3 regions of the Thermobispora bispora DSM 43833 genome follow, and region 2 is predicted to be linked to each of the others. Evidence: predicted binding sites of a transcription regulator. Region 2 holds the regulator's gene; each other region holds the start of a gene.
What was found. The regulator LexA, encoded in region 2, represses DNA repair genes until DNA is damaged. The targets are predictions, from matches to a motif close to TCGAACANNTGTTCGA.

Region 1 (4,840 bases), 180 kb from region 2:
AGCGAGCCCCAGCAACGGCGCACCGCGTCGAGCCGCGCGTCGTCGCCCTCGACGTTGAGGTAGGTGTCCTGCTGCCCGGCGAACGCGGCCCCGGGCAGGTCCTCGGCGGTGGCGCTGGAGCGCACCGCGACCGGGCCTTGCCCCAGCTCCCGGTACGCGGCCGTGATCGCCTCGGCCATGGCGGCGGGGATCTCCGCGGTGGCGAACTCCGCGCGGATCCCCGCGCCGTCCCCGGCGTCGAGCAGGCGGGGGATGCGCTCGGCGATCCCGCACCGGTCGATCAGCTCCGCGTAGGCGGCGGTGGTCACGACGAAGCCGTCCGGGACCGGCAGGCCGGCCGCGATGAGTTCGCCGAGATTGGCGCCCTTGCCCCCGGCGAGCGCGAGGTCGTCGCGCCCGACCGCGGTGAGCGGCACCACGAACGGTGTCACGTCGGCTCCTTCGGATTCGGGGGGTGCGGTCGGGGCGGATGCCCGGCAGGCACCGAGGCGGCCTCCCGGCGCGGCGTGGTCACGCGGCGTGCCGGCCCGCGGGCGATCCGCGGTCGCCCGCGGAGAGGGGCGTACCGGCCGTGCGCTCCGGGTGTCGCCCGCGTCGGCCCGGGTCGGGCGAGGTCAGGGCCTCGGTCCATGCCGCCCCTCGGTTTTCAGAGAACGGATCGTTCTCTAAACATAGGCCCGCAAATGTAAGGAACGCAACGTTCTCTATTGCGAGGAGACGTGGCCGGTCACGGATCGCGCGAAGGGCCTTATCGAGCGAAGGGCCATGAGGTCTGAGGCGCGCCGGATGGGCCGCGTCCTCGCGGCGGCGGCACTCGCCGTACTCCCGCGTCCGGGCGGGGCGGTGCGTTCCGGAGGGGTCGTGGACGGCGGGCCGGGCCGTCACGTACGCGACGGGCGCATGGTGCGGAGGGCCGTGGACGGCGGGCCCGGCCGCCGCCGGGACCGCCGTCCACGGGGCGGCCGTCAGAGCCGTCAGATCAGAGCAGTCAGAGCCGGCAGAGGAGGTGCGGCGGCCGGCGCCGGACCGGCCGCCGATGATCACGAGAACGGGTGAGCCGGTTGATCACGCGGATCGGCGGGCCGCTGATCACGAGACCGGCGGGCCGGTGATCACGGGATCAGCAGCAGCTTCCCGGTGGTCCGCCGGGCCTGCAGGTCGTCGTGGGCGCGCCGCGCCTCGGCGAGCGGGTAGCGCTGGGAGATGTGCACCTTGAGCGCGCCCGAGGCCACCCAGCCGAGCACGTCGCCGGCCCGCCACAGCAGCTCCTCCCGGGTCGCGATGTAGTGGTTGAGCGAAGGGCGGGTGAGGAAGAGGGACCCGGCGGCGTTGAGCCGCTGCGGGTCGAACGGCGGGACCGGGCCGCTCGCCGCGCCGTACAGCGCGAGCAGGCCGCGCGGGCGCAGGGAGGCGAGCGATCCCTCGAACGTCGCGGCCCCGACGCCGTCGTAGACCACGTGGACGCCCGACCCGGTGATCTCCTTGACCTTGGCGGCGAAGTCCTCGTAGCCGATCACCTCGTCGGCGCCGGCCTGGCGGGCGAGCTTCTCCTTCTCCGGGGTGGAGACCGTGCCGATCACCCGGGCGCCGCGCAGCTTCGCCATCTGGGTGAGCAGCAGCCCCATGCCGCCGGCGGCGGCGTGGATGAGCACGTCGTCGCCCTGCTTGATGGCGTAGGTGGAGTGGGTGAGGTAGTGCGCGGTCATCCCCTGGAGCATGACGGCGGCCGCGAGCTCCGCCGACACCCCGTCGGGCAGCAGAACGGCCCGCTCCGCCGGGATGACCGCCTTCGAGGCGTAGGAGCCGATCACCCCGGCCCAGGCCACGCGGTCCCCGGGCACGATGTCGGTCACCCCCGGGCCCACCGCGGTCACCGTGCCGGCGCCCTCCGATCCCGGGATGAGGGGGAGCGGGAGCGGGTAGCGGCCCTCCCGGTGGTAGACGTCGATGAAGTTGACGCCGCTCGCCGCCACGTCGACGACCACCTCGCCGGGGCCGGGCTGCGGGTCGGGACGCTCGGTGTAGTCGAGGACCGAGGAATCACCGTACGTCGAGACCACGATCGCGTGCATTTGTTCTCCTGTCCACGGGCCGTTTTCCCGTCGGCCACAACCGCGAGGTTCTCCCCATTGTTCCCGTGGTGACCGGACGCCGCCGTGGTGGGTCCCGCTGAGCCGCTACGAGACCGCCGCGCGTCCGACGGCCCCCTCTCGGCGGCGTCGAAGGTGAAGACCGGCGCGGATCCCGCGCCCGGTGCTCCTCGCCGGCCACCGCCTGCGCGAGGAGGCGGCCGCCGGGGAGCGGCGCGCCGACTTGCGTTCGATCTTGACTGGAACGTATGTTCGAATCCGTTCGAATCGTTGCCGCGTCCGCCCGCCTTCCCCCGGGTGGCGATCGATGCCATCAGGGAGCAGGGAACATGAGCAGACTCTACGGCGACCCGATCGAGGTGTGGCTCCGGGAGGGGCGCCCGGCCCGGTTCGTCTGGCGCGACCGGCTCTACCTCGTCCGGGCGGTGCAGGACCACTGGGTGACCGCCCGGGAGTGGTGGCGGACCACGGACGCCGATCCCGGCGAGCGGCGGTTCTGGCGGGTGGAGGCGGTCACCGGCAGGGACATCGGGATCTACGAGCTGAGGTTCGACACGGCGAGCGGTGGATGGCTGCTGCTGAGGGCATGGGACTGATGGCGGCCCTCCGGGCCATGGCGACCGCTCCGGATCGGGGGCAGGGGAGAGGTCACCGATGAATCCCTTCACCCATCTCCACACCGCGTCCGCCTACTCGTTCCGGTACGGCACGGCGTTCCCCGACGCGCTCGCCCGCCGCGCGGCCGAGCACGGCATGGACATGCTCGCGCTGACCGACCGCGACGGCCTCTACGGCGTGATCAAGCACGTCCGGGCGTGCCATGCCCGGGGGATCGCCCCGATCGCGGGCGTCGATCTCGCGCTCGGCCCGGCGCGGCCGGAGCGGGGCCGGGGGAGCGGCGCGGACGGGGAGCGGATCGTCGTGCTCGCCCGCTCCGGCGGCTGGGCCGCGCTGTGCCGGCTGGTCACCGCCGCCCACCGGCGGCGCGGCGAGCCGTACGTCACCCGGGAGACGGTGGCCGAGCACGCGGCCGGGCCGGGGGGCGAGCCCCTGCTGACGGTGCTGCTCGGCCCGGCGTCCGACGTCGGCCGGGCGGTGGCCGAGCGGCGGGATCGGCAGGCCGCCGCGCTGCTCCACGCATGGCGGTCCGCGGTGCCGGACGTGGTGGTCGAGGTGGCCGACCTCTACGGCCACCGCGACGCGAACACGGCGGCCCGCATGATCGGGCTGGCCGACGCGACGGGCGTCCCCGCGGTGCTCAGCAACACGGTCCGGTACCTGGACGCGGCCGACCACCAGGTCGGGAACGTGCTCGACGCGGCGCGCAAGCGCGTGCCCCTCCACCCGCGGCACATCGACCACCCGACCGCGCACGCCTACCTGAAGGACAGCACCGAGATGGCCTGGGTGGCCCTCCGGATCTGCGGCGGCGACCGCGACCGCGCCGGGCGGCTGCTCGCCGAGACCCGGAGGGTCGCGGAGCGGTGCGTGCTCGACCCCGTCGAGATCGTCCCCCTCCTCGACCCGGTGCGGCCCCGGCTCCACCTGCCCGAGGTCGATGGGGACCCGGTCCGGCGGCTGCGGCACCGGTGCGAGGAGGGGCTGGCCGCGCGGGGCCTGGCCCGCTCGGCCGAGGCGCGGCGGCGGCTCGCCGCCGAGCTGTCGATCATCGAGCGGAAAGGGCTCTCCGGGTACTTCCTCGCGGTCGCCGGGATCACCGACATGATCCGCTCGATGGGCATCCGGTGCGCCATCCGCGGCTCGGGCGCGGGCTGCCTGGTCAACTACCTGATCGGCATCGGCGAGGTGAACCCGCTCGACCACGGCCTGCTCATGGAGCGGTTCCTCTCGGAGGGCCGCAAGGGCCTGCCCGACATCGACATCGACGTGGAGTCGGCCCGGCGCCTCGACTGCTACCGCGCCATCCTCGACCGGTACGGCGAGGCCCGGATGGCCTGCGTCTCGATGGTGGAGACCTACCGGGCCCGCAGCGCGATCCGGGACGTCGGGGCGGCCATGGGGCTGCCGCCGCACGAGATCGACGTCATCGTCAAGGCCTTCCCGCACATCCGCGCCGGGCAGATCCGCGCCGCGCTCTCCGACCTGCCCGAGCTGCGCGGCAGCGGGCTGAACGACCGGGCGCTGCAGACCGTGTTCCGGATCGCCGAACGGCTCGACGGGCTGCCCCGGCACATCGCGATGCACCCGTGCGGGGTGCTGATCGGCAACTCGGGGCTCCGCGACCGCACGCCGGTGGAGCCCAGCATGCTGGGCTTCCCCATGTCCCAGTTCGACAAGGACGACGTGGAGGACGCGGGGCTGCTCAAGCTCGACGTGCTCGGCGTGCGGATGCAGTCCGCGCTCGCGTACGCGGTCCGGGAGGTCGAGCGGGTCGACGGCCGGAGGATCGACCTGGACGCCGTCCCCCGGGACGACCCGGAGACCTTCGATCTGATCTGCGCCGGCCGGACGCTCGGCTGCTTCCAGATCGAGTCGCCCGGGCAGCGGGAGCTCGTCGGCAAGCTGGAGCCCCGCACCATGCACGACCTGATCGTGGACATCTCGCTCTTCCGCCCGGGGCCGGTCAACTCCGACATGGTCACGCCCTACCTGGAGGCGCGGCACGGGTTCCGCGCCCCGAGCTACCCGCACGAGGACCTGCGGGAGGCGCTCCGGGAGACCCACGGCGTGGTCATCTTCCACGAGCAGGTCCTGCGGGTCATCGACATCATGACCGGGTGCGGGCTGTC
Region 2 (4,840 bases):
TGTCCGGGTGGTCGACGTCGAGGACGACCATCTTCGCCGCCCGCCGGGTCGCGCCGCCCGACTTGATCGTGCCGGCCGACGCGTCGGCACCCCGCATGAAGGAGACCGGGCCGCTCGCGGTGCCACCGCTCGACAGCAGCTCCTTGGAGGAGCGGATCCGGGAGAGGTTGACCCCGGCACCGGAGCCGCCCTTGAAGATCAGCCCCTCCTCCTTGTACCACTCGAGGATCGACTCCATGGTGTCGTCGACCGAGAGGATGAAGCAGGCGCTTACCTGCTGGGGCGAGGCGGTGCCGACGTTGAACCAGACCGGCGAGTTGAAGCTGAAGATCTGGTGGATCAGCGCGTACTTGAGCTCATGGTCGAAGATCTCGGCGTCCTCTTCGGTGGCGAAGTAGCCGTGCTCGAGCCCTGTCTTGGTGTAGACGCCGACCACCCGGTCGACGACCTGCTTGAGGCTCCACTCGCGCTGCGGGGTGCCCAGGGCGCCGCGGAAGTACTTGGTGGTCACGATGTTGGTCGCGTTCATCGACCAGAAGGAGGGGAACTCGACGCCGCGCTGCTCGAAGTTGACGGAGCCGTCGCGCCAGTTCGTCATCACGACGTCGCGGCGCTCCCACTCGACCTCGTCGTAGGGATGGACCCCGGGAGTGGTGAAGATCCGCTTGATCTTCAAGCCTTTCCGCGAACGCCTGCCCCCCTGTCCACCGGCACCACCGGTGGTGCCGTCCGCGATCTCCGTCATGCTCTTTCCCCCTTCTAGGGCCCGGTGAAGCCCTTCGTCGTCTCGGACCATGTGCTTGCCCGGCCACATCGTCAGGCCCGGCCGGCTATCGTTCCTCCGCCCGTGCCCGCTCCTCCCGCAGCCGCTTGATCTCGGCTTCGAAGTCCTCAAGGGTCTCGAACCCGCGGTAGACGGAGGCGAACCGGAGGTAGGCGACCTCGTCCAGCTCGCGGAGCGGGCCGAGGATGGCCAGCCCCACGTCGTGGGATGCGATCTCCGCCACGCCCTTGGCCCGGATGCTCTCCTCCACCTTCTGCCCGAGCATGGCGAGAGCATCCTCGCTCACCGGCCTGCCCTGGCAGGCCCGCCGTACGCCGGCGATGACCTTCTCCCGGGAGAAGGGCTCGGTGACGCCGCTGCGCTTGCTCACCATGAGCAGCACGGTCTCCTGGGTGGTGAACCTGCGGTTGCACTCGGGGCAGGTGCGCCTGCGGCGGATGGCGGCGCCGTCCTCGGTCGTTCGGCTGTCGATGACCCGGGTGTCCGGATGGCGACAGAACGGACAGTGCATGCCACCGCCTCCCGAAACGCACTCCGTGAACACAATTTGTGGGGCTTGGACGACGATGCGCCTACTAGATGTTGTGGCCCCACAAACCTAAGAGCATCGGTCCTTGAACGCAAGTCCGCTCGTTCGGCCGGGCGAATCCGCACGTCAGCGGGGCTGGGACGGCGTGCCGGGGCCCCGGCCGGCGCCCCTGGGCTCCCGGCCACTGATCCGGGCGTGATTCCGCATCGGTCACGAACCCGGCGAATCGAACACCGTATCGATCACCTTCCCGTACGATGAGATCGATCGGACGGCGGGCCGGGCGCCGGCACTCGAACAGCTGTTTGATGATGATCTTGATTCGCGATACGGTCGCTCTGAGCGGCCTGCGGGAGACGGACTGGGAGAGGTGGCATGGTGAGTGACCGACGTGAGCGGACGGAGGACGTCAGCGACCTCGCCGTCCGCAAACGCGACGCGCTCGGTCTCACCCCGAGGCAGCGGAAGATCCTCGAGGTGATCCGCGACTCGGTCCAGCGGCGCGGATACCCGCCGTCGATGCGGGAGATCGGCGAAGCCGTCCAGCTCACCAGCACGTCCAGCGTGTCCCACCAGCTCAGCGCGCTCCAGCGCAAGGGCTACCTCCGCCGTGACCCCCACCGGCCGCGCGCTCTCGAGGTCCGCCTCCCCGGCGAGCCCGCGTTCTGGGTCGACCCCGACGCCTCCCAGGGCGAGGAGGGCACGGTCTCCCGCCCCCAGACGGCGTACGTCCCGGTGGTCGGCCGCATCGCCGCGGGCGGCCCGATCCTCGCCGAGCAGAGCATCGAGGACGTGTTCCCCCTGCCCCGGCAGCTCGTCGGCGAGGGGACGCTCTTCCTGCTCCGGGTGACCGGTGACTCGATGATCGAGGCGGCGATCGCCGACGGCGACTGGGTCGTGGTACGGCAGCAGCCGGTCGCGGAGAACGGCGACATCGTCGCCGCCATGATCGACGGCGAGGCCACGGTCAAGCGGTTCAAGCGCAAGGACGGGCGCGTCTGGCTCGTGCCGCACAACCCGAACTACGAGCCGATCCCCGGCGACGAGGCCACCATCCTCGGGAAGGTCGTGGCCGTCCTCCGCAAGCTCTGACCCTGCCGTCGGCCTCCCCCGGGCGCGGCCGCCGATCTTCCTGACGTTGCCCGGCCCGGGGGCATGGGCGATCACGCCCTGCGGAGGCCCGCCGGACCGTGGTGGAGGCCGGGCGGCTCTGCCGCCCTCGGCCACGCCGCTGCTGCGGGTCGCCTTCCCCGGCCGGAGGGTCTGGCCGTCGATGCGGACCGCCGGGCGCGGCGGCGCGCCACTGCCCCGCGTATCGGCTCATCGCTTCCCTGCGTACCGACGCGCCACTGCCCCGCCTATCGGCTAAACCGCTTCCCCGCCTACCGGCTCACCACTTCCCGCGTACAGGCTCACCGCTTCCCCGCGTGCCGGCGCGCCACAGTTCTCCGCGTCCCGGCGCGCCACCGCGCGCGGCCCGCCCCGGTCCGGCGGGCCGGGCGCAGCGCACCGGAAAGACAGGCCCGAGGAGAGACGCGCCGGGGAACAGCACACCCCGGCAGACCTCGCCCGAAGACACACGGCGGGGAGACCCCGCCCGGGAGACGCCCAGCCCTGAAGACATACGGTCGGGGGATACACGACCGGGGAGACACGCCGCAAAGCGGGATGATCCAGCCGCTTACCATGAACCGGTGGAAATCAACCTTGATGCGCTCACCCTCGAGGACGTCCGGAACCGGGACGGCTTCAAGTGGTCCACCGTCGGCCCGGATGTGATCCCCGCGTTCATCGCCGACATGGACTTCCCGGTCGCCGACGCGATCCGGGAGGCCGTCGCCCGGCGGGCCGCCACGGATCTCGGCTACCCGCCCTGGGTGGACGACCCGAGCGCCGGGCCGCTCGCCGAGGCGTTCGCCGAGCGCATGGAGACCAAGTACGGCTGGCGCCCCGACCCCGGGCACGTCCGGGCGTTCACCGACGTCGACCACGCCGTCCAGGTGCTGCTCCACATCGCCACCCGCCCGGGCGACGCGGTCGCGCTGCACGTCCCGGCGTACCACCCGTTCCTGCACATGATCACCTCTATGGAGCGGCGGCTGGTGCCCATCCCGATCGGGGACGACGGGCGGTTCGAGCCGCCGGACGAGCCCGCCTCGGTCCTGCTCCTGGTCAACCCGCAGAACCCGTCCGGCCGCGTGTTCACCCGGGCCGAGCTGGAGGCGCTCGCCGCGTACGCCGAACGCCACGACGTCCTGGTGATCTCGGACGAGATCCACTCGGACCTCGTGTACGCGCCGGCGCGCCACATCCCGTTCGCCACGCTCCTCCCCGAGCGCACGATCACGCTCACCTCGGCGTCGAAGGCGTTCAACATGGGCGGGATCCGCTGCGCCGTGGCCCACGTCGGGGCGCGGTGGGTCCGGGAGGCGCTCGCCCGCGAGCCGGTGCACCTGTACGGCGCCGTGGGCGCGCTCGCCGTGGAGGCGACCGTCGCGGCCTGGCGGCACGGCGAGGCCTGGCTGTCGGAGGTGCTGCGCATCCTGGACCGCAACCGCAGGCTGATCGCGGACTTGCTGCCCGAGTGGGCCGGCTACCGGATGCCCGAGGGAACCTACCTCGCCTGGCTCGATCTGAAGATCGACGACGCGGCGGGCTTCCTGGAGCGCACCGCCCGGGTGCGGCTCAGCCCGGGGCCGGACTTCGGCGGCCGCCCGGGCCAGGCGCGGCTCAACTTCGCCACCTCGCGGCCGATCCTGACCGAGATGCTCACCAGGATCTCGGAGGCCCTCCGCCACGCGGCCTAGCCGGCCGCCGCCGGCGGTGCCGGCCACTTTCCGGGTTCCGGTGAGCTCACACCCGGTGCTATCGCGTGCGCCGCTCATGCCATCGCCTGGCGGGTGAGCCGCCGTCCCGCCGCCGGCCACCGCGGCACGGGGTACCGATGCTCACCCGCCCGGCCATTGCGCATGCTCGCCCCGGCTCGCGGTTGCTCACCAAGGACATACCTGAGGCCACCGGCGGTGGCGAGGGACAGGGTTCCGGTCACGGCCTTCGCCCGTATGCCGCGCTGAGGCCTGCGCGAAGATCGGCTCCACGGCCTGGCAGGGGGGCACCAGTCCGCAGCACACGGCCTGAAGAGGGGCGCGGACGACGCCACCGGCCCATGGCGCACACGCAAGACCGCCGGAGTGCATGTGCACCCGGCGGTCACGCGTCACCCGCTGCGGCGCCCGCGCCGTGTCCGCGGCGCGGGCGCGTCAGCGTCACGGGACGATGTTGATCAGCTTCGGCGCCCGGATGATGACCTTGCGGGGCGCGCCGCTGAGGTACCGCTGCACCTTCTCCGAGGCGAGGGCGAGCCGCTCCAGCTCGGCCTCGGAGATGTCCGGCGGCACGGTGAGCCGGTCGCGGAGCTTGCCGCCGACCTGGACGACGCAGGTGACCGACTCCTGGACGAGGAGCTGCGGGTCGGCCTCCGGCCAGCCCGCCTTCGCGACGGACGGCTTGTGGCCGAGCCGCTCCCA
Region 3 (4,840 bases), 840 kb from region 2:
CCGGCGAGGTGGAAGACCGCGCGGATCGTCCCGCCCATGCCGTTGGCGTGCAGCAGGAGGATGCGCACCCGGTCACCGCCCGCCGGCGGCGCGGAGCGGGCACGACGCCCGCCCGGCGCGGTGAGCGCCCGCCAGAGCGCCTTGACGGCACGCTGGAGCGTCGACGTCGCCCGCCGTGCCACGCTCACCCGGTTCCCCCGTCCGATGGTGATGGATCTTCTCTCTGTGTGACGGCGGATCCCGCGTCCGGGTTGTCCTGGATCGCGGGCATGCCGGGCGGCCTGCCGCGCGGTACGGCGGTGCCGCCGCTCCGGGCCGGGCCGCCGCGTGCCCGGGCCGTATCGCCGGCGGAGACGGATCGGCGGCGACGTCTCCCGGGAAGCGAGGCGCGGTGGCCGTGCCTGAGGCCAGGGGAGCGCGGAACCGGGAGCGCCGGACGCGGTCGTCCGCCGCCGGTCACGGCGCCGGACGGGTCGCCGCCGTGCTCCGGCGGCACGGCCGCGCGTGAGATCACACGGGCGCTCCAACCGACGGGTGCGCCACTCCGCGCTCAGAGCAGGGAGAGCTGTTCCGGCTCGGTCGCACGGGGCACGGCCGCCGGGCCCGGTGGCGGCGGCGGGATGCGCCGGGCGGCGCGCGGGGTGGACCGGCCGATGCCGTACTCCTCGGCGAGCTCGGCCACCCGCTGGACGATCCGCTGCTGGTACGCCTTGGGGGCGTAGGCGCCCCGGCCGTACAGCTCGCGGTAGCGGGGGACGAGCCCCGGGTGCTCCCGGGACAGCCAGGTCATGAACCACTCGCGGGCGCCGGGCCTGAGGTGCAGCACGAGCGGCGTCACGGAGGTGGCCCCGGTCTCCGCGATCCGCCGGACGGTCTCCCGGAGCCGCCGCGGTGAGTCGGTCAGGTACGGGAGGATCGGGGCCATCAGCACGCCGGACGGGATGCCGTGCGCGTTGAGCGTGGCGCACACCTCCAGCCGGGTGCGCGGGCTGGGCGTTCCCGGCTCGACCGCGCGCCACAGGTCGTCGTCGCCGGTGAACCCGACCGACACGTTCGCGCTCACCCGAGTCACCTCGGCGGCCTGGGTCAGCAGGTCGAGGTCGCGGAGGATGAGCGAGCCCTTGGTCAGGATGGAGAACGGGTTCGCCGCGTCGCGGAGCGCGGTCAGGATGCCGCGCATCAGCCGGTAGCGGCCCTCCGCCCGCTGATAGCAGTCGACGTTGGTGCCCATGGCGATGTGCCCGCCGCTCCAGGACGGCGCGGCGAGCTCCTTGCGGAGCAGCTCGGCCGCGTTCACCTTGACGATGATCTTCGAGTCGAAGTCCGGCCCGGCGTTCAGATCCAGGTACTCGTGGGTCTTCCGGGCGAAGCAGTAAACACAGGCGTGGCTGCACCCGCGGTAGGGGTTGATGGTCCACTCGAACGGGACCCGGCTGCCGGCGGGGACGCGGTTGATGATCGAGCGTGCGTGGATCTCGTAGAACGTGATGCCCCGGAACCCCGGTGTGTCGAAGGTCTGGGCCACGGCGCCGCGCGGCAGCAGCGGAATGGCGTCGCCGCCCGCCCCATCATCCGACACGCGGAGGTTCTCCCAGCGCATGATGCGATTAGAACAAACTTTCGATGAGATCGCAAGCGCGGCGATGATCGAAATGGCCGGGCAAACCAGGGCTAATGATCTTGATCACAGGGCAAAAAGAGGGCACACCACGTTGCCTTCGGGAGAGTTGCGCCATGGCCTGGTCGCAGGATGACGAGCGAATCCTCGCGATGATCGAGCGGCACCTCACCGACGAGGACCCCGAGTTCGCCGCCAGGCTCGAGTCGTTCAGCGAGCGCGTGGCGCGCGGGCGGCGCCGGCGCCGTTGGTGGGCCGTCCGCGGCGGCCCGCGCAGATCCACCGTGATCATCGCGGTGAGCTGGCTGCTGATCGCGGTATTGCTCGCCGCGCTGCTGATCACGGCGTTCCACGTCGAGGCCGCCGCGCTCTCGGGGTGACCGCCGGCCGGCCCGTGGTGCGGCCCGGGGACGCCCCGGCCCGGCGGGCGGCGGGCCGGGGAGGGGGCGGCCTAGCCGAGGGCCTTGAGGAACCTGGCGGCGATCGGGGCGGCGACCTTGCCGCCCATGCCGCCGCCTTCGACGACCACGGCGAAGGCGAGATCGCCCCGGTAGCCGATGAACCAGGCGTGCATGCCGAGCTCGGGGCCGGTGCCGAACTCGGCCGACCCGGTCTTGCCCGCCGTACCGGAGGGGAGCCCGGCCCCGCGAGCGGTGCCCTCGGTGACCACGGCCCGCATCATCGCCCGCAAGTGCGCGACCACCTCGTCCGGCAGCTTCTTGGGGGTCGCCTTCTGCTTCAGGGACCGCACCAGGGTGGGCGGCCGCCACGTGCCATCGGCCACGGCGGCGGCGACCGACGCCATCACGAGCGGGCTCGCGGTGATGCGCGCCTGCCCGAACGACTCGGCGGCGAGCTCGGCGTCGCTCTCCGCCCTGGGCATGCTCCCGGAGACCGCGGGCACCCCGATGTTCAGCGGCTGGTTGAACCCGAACGAGCCGGCGAGCTCGTGCAGCTTCTTCGCACCGAGCCGGGAGGCGGCGAGCGGGGCGAACGTGGTGTTGCACGAGTGCGCGAACGCCTCACGGAGGCTGACCGAGCCGAACGACTCGTAATCGGAGTTGCGGATCCGCAGGCCGCCGACGATGACCGTCTTGGGGCAGGTGACCCGCGAGGACGGGGTGAGGCCCGTGCCGAGCAGCCCGGCCGCGGTGATCGCCTTGAACGTCGACCCGGGCGGGTAGCGGCCCTCCAGCGCCCGGTTGAACCCCCCGCGGTTGTTGGCGACCGCGAGGATCTCCCCGGTCGAGGGGCGGACCGCGACCAGCGCGGCCGGCTCCTCGACGTTCCGCACCGCGTCGGCCGCCGCCCGTTGCACGCGGAGGTCGAGCGTGGTCCGCAGCTCCTCGCCGGGCGTCCCTTCGAACCGGTGCAGGGTCTCCGTCGAGGAGCCGACCGCCTGGATCTCGATGGTGGGGGTGCCCGCGAGCCGCCGTTCGAAGGTCGCCTGGAGCCCGGCCCGGCCCACCAGGTCGCGCACCCGGTACGGCGGGCCGAGCCGCTTCACGTCCTTGGCGGTCGCCTTGTCGAGGTAGCCGACGAGCTGCTGAACGGATCCGCCGACGTCACCGCCGTCGATCCGCCGCCCGTTCGCGTCGGTGATCGCCGCCCTTGGGGGCCAGGTGACCTTGATCCGCAGCTTGGTGGCGCCGTCGAGCGCGGGGTGGACGGCGGACGGGGACCAGTCGACCTTCCAGTGCCGGTCCTTGACGGTGAGCGCGAGCCGGCCCTGGTAGGTCCACTCGCCGATGCCCTTGAGCTTCGCGGTGGCGGTGTAGGTGGCGGTGGCCTTGCCGTCGGCGGGCTCGCTCACCCGCAGGCCGGAGATGGAGACATTTGTGACGCCGAGGTTCTCGGTGAGCTGGGCGTAGGCGGCGTCGAAGCCGGGCGCGGGCGCGGCGAGCTCGGCCTTCATCGCCGCGTGATCGCCGCGCGCCCATGCGGCGGTGAACCGTTGCGCGGTCTCCAGCGGGGATCCCCGGGTGTGCAGCACGTAGTAGGCGCCGCCGCCTATCCCCGCCGCCGCCACGACGGCGACGGCTGAAACGATCGCGACCGTGCGTCCTCGTGGCACCGCGCGTACCCCCAGTCTGATCGGGATGGGCCTAAGAGCCTAACGTCGCCGCCCGCGCGCGAGGACGGCGCCTTCACCGGGAGGCGGCCTTCACGCTCGCCGCGTACCTGGGCACGTACTCCTGGCCGGACAGGCGCTGGATCGCCGCCATGACCTCGTCGGTGACCGACCTGCGGTCGCGGGCCGAGCCCGGGTCGCCGGTGAAGGTCATCGGAGGGCCGATGCGCACGCCGACCCGGACCGGCCGGGGCACCCGGCTCCCGGGTGGGAGCGCCCGGTCGGTGTTGAGCATCGCCACGGGGATCACCGGCGCCCCGGTGGTGAGCGCCAGCCAGGCCACCCCGATCTTGCCGCGGTAGAGCCGGCCGTCGGGGGAGCGGGTGCCCTCGGGGTAGATCCCGAACAGCTCACCCGCCTTGAGCACGTCCACGGCCGCCTCGAGCACGGAGCGGGCGGCCGACACGTTCTCCCGGTCGACGGCCACGGTCCCGAAGCTGCGCATCCACAGCGCGACCAGAGGGTTGCCGGTGAAGTACTCGTTCTTGGCGACGAAGCGGACCGGGCGGGGGAGCAGGGCGGGGAGGATGAACGAGTCGATCGCGGAGAGGTGGTTGGAGGCGAGGATCGCCGGCCCCTGCTCCGGCACGTGGGCGCGCCCCTCGATGGACGGCCGCCACAGCATGCGCATGGCGGGCAGGGCGACCAGCTTGGCGGCGCGGTACAGCATCGGCGGCACGGCTCTCCTCCCTCGGGTGTCGGGACACACCCTAGCGGGCGGCGCCGCGCACGCCGATCACCGGCGGCCACCCGCCGCACCGCCGGCCGGGACGCGGGTACCGCGGGACCGGCCGGGGGAGAGACCTTAAGAGAAGCGCAAAGGGCGGGAAATACGTGTACGTCCCGTGAGACGGCGTCTCACGGGACGTACACAACCAGCCGATGTGGCGGTCGCCTCCTCGGCGAATGGCACAACACGGCTCCAGCCGAACGGTATTCCGTGAAGGCGAAAGGGTGAGGCCCGGGGGACACGGACCACATCGACCAGTCACCGACTCTAACCCACTCTGCGGGGTTGTTATTCCAGCGCGCGGGTGATGTGCCTGAAATGAGCGGAAAACTGAGGTGGATCGCGGCGGGAACCGCGGCCC

Region 1: the regulator LexA is predicted to act here: its motif matches at 2,331-2,346, upstream of TBIS_RS12740 (DUF6504 family protein).
Region 3: the regulator LexA is predicted to act here: its motif matches at 1,609-1,624, upstream of TBIS_RS08590 (Rv2578c family radical SAM protein).

Annotation. Positions count from the first base shown of each region.
Region 1 is NC_014165.1:3,015,693-3,020,532, reverse strand. It holds gene TBIS_RS12750 (PEP/pyruvate-binding domain-containing protein) at 1-431, opposite strand, end outside; gene TBIS_RS12745 (quinone oxidoreductase family protein) at 1,113-2,072, opposite strand; gene TBIS_RS12740 (DUF6504 family protein) at 2,420-2,686, shown strand; gene TBIS_RS12735 (DNA polymerase III subunit alpha) at 2,745-4,840, shown strand, end outside.
Region 2 is NC_014165.1:2,834,562-2,839,401, forward strand. It holds gene TBIS_RS12010 (vitamin B12-dependent ribonucleotide reductase) at 1-745, opposite strand, end outside; gene nrdR (transcriptional regulator NrdR) at 831-1,295, opposite strand; gene lexA (transcriptional repressor LexA) at 1,689-2,405, shown strand; gene TBIS_RS12025 (MalY/PatB family protein) at 3,008-4,120, shown strand; gene leuS (leucine--tRNA ligase) at 4,580-4,840, opposite strand, start outside.
Region 3 is NC_014165.1:1,996,527-2,001,366, forward strand. It holds gene TBIS_RS08585 (glycosyltransferase family 4 protein) at 1-188, opposite strand, end outside; gene TBIS_RS08590 (Rv2578c family radical SAM protein) at 551-1,600, opposite strand; gene TBIS_RS08595 (DUF3040 domain-containing protein) at 1,735-1,998, shown strand; gene TBIS_RS08600 (penicillin-binding transpeptidase domain-containing protein) at 2,070-3,692, opposite strand; gene TBIS_RS08605 (lysophospholipid acyltransferase family protein) at 3,766-4,419, opposite strand.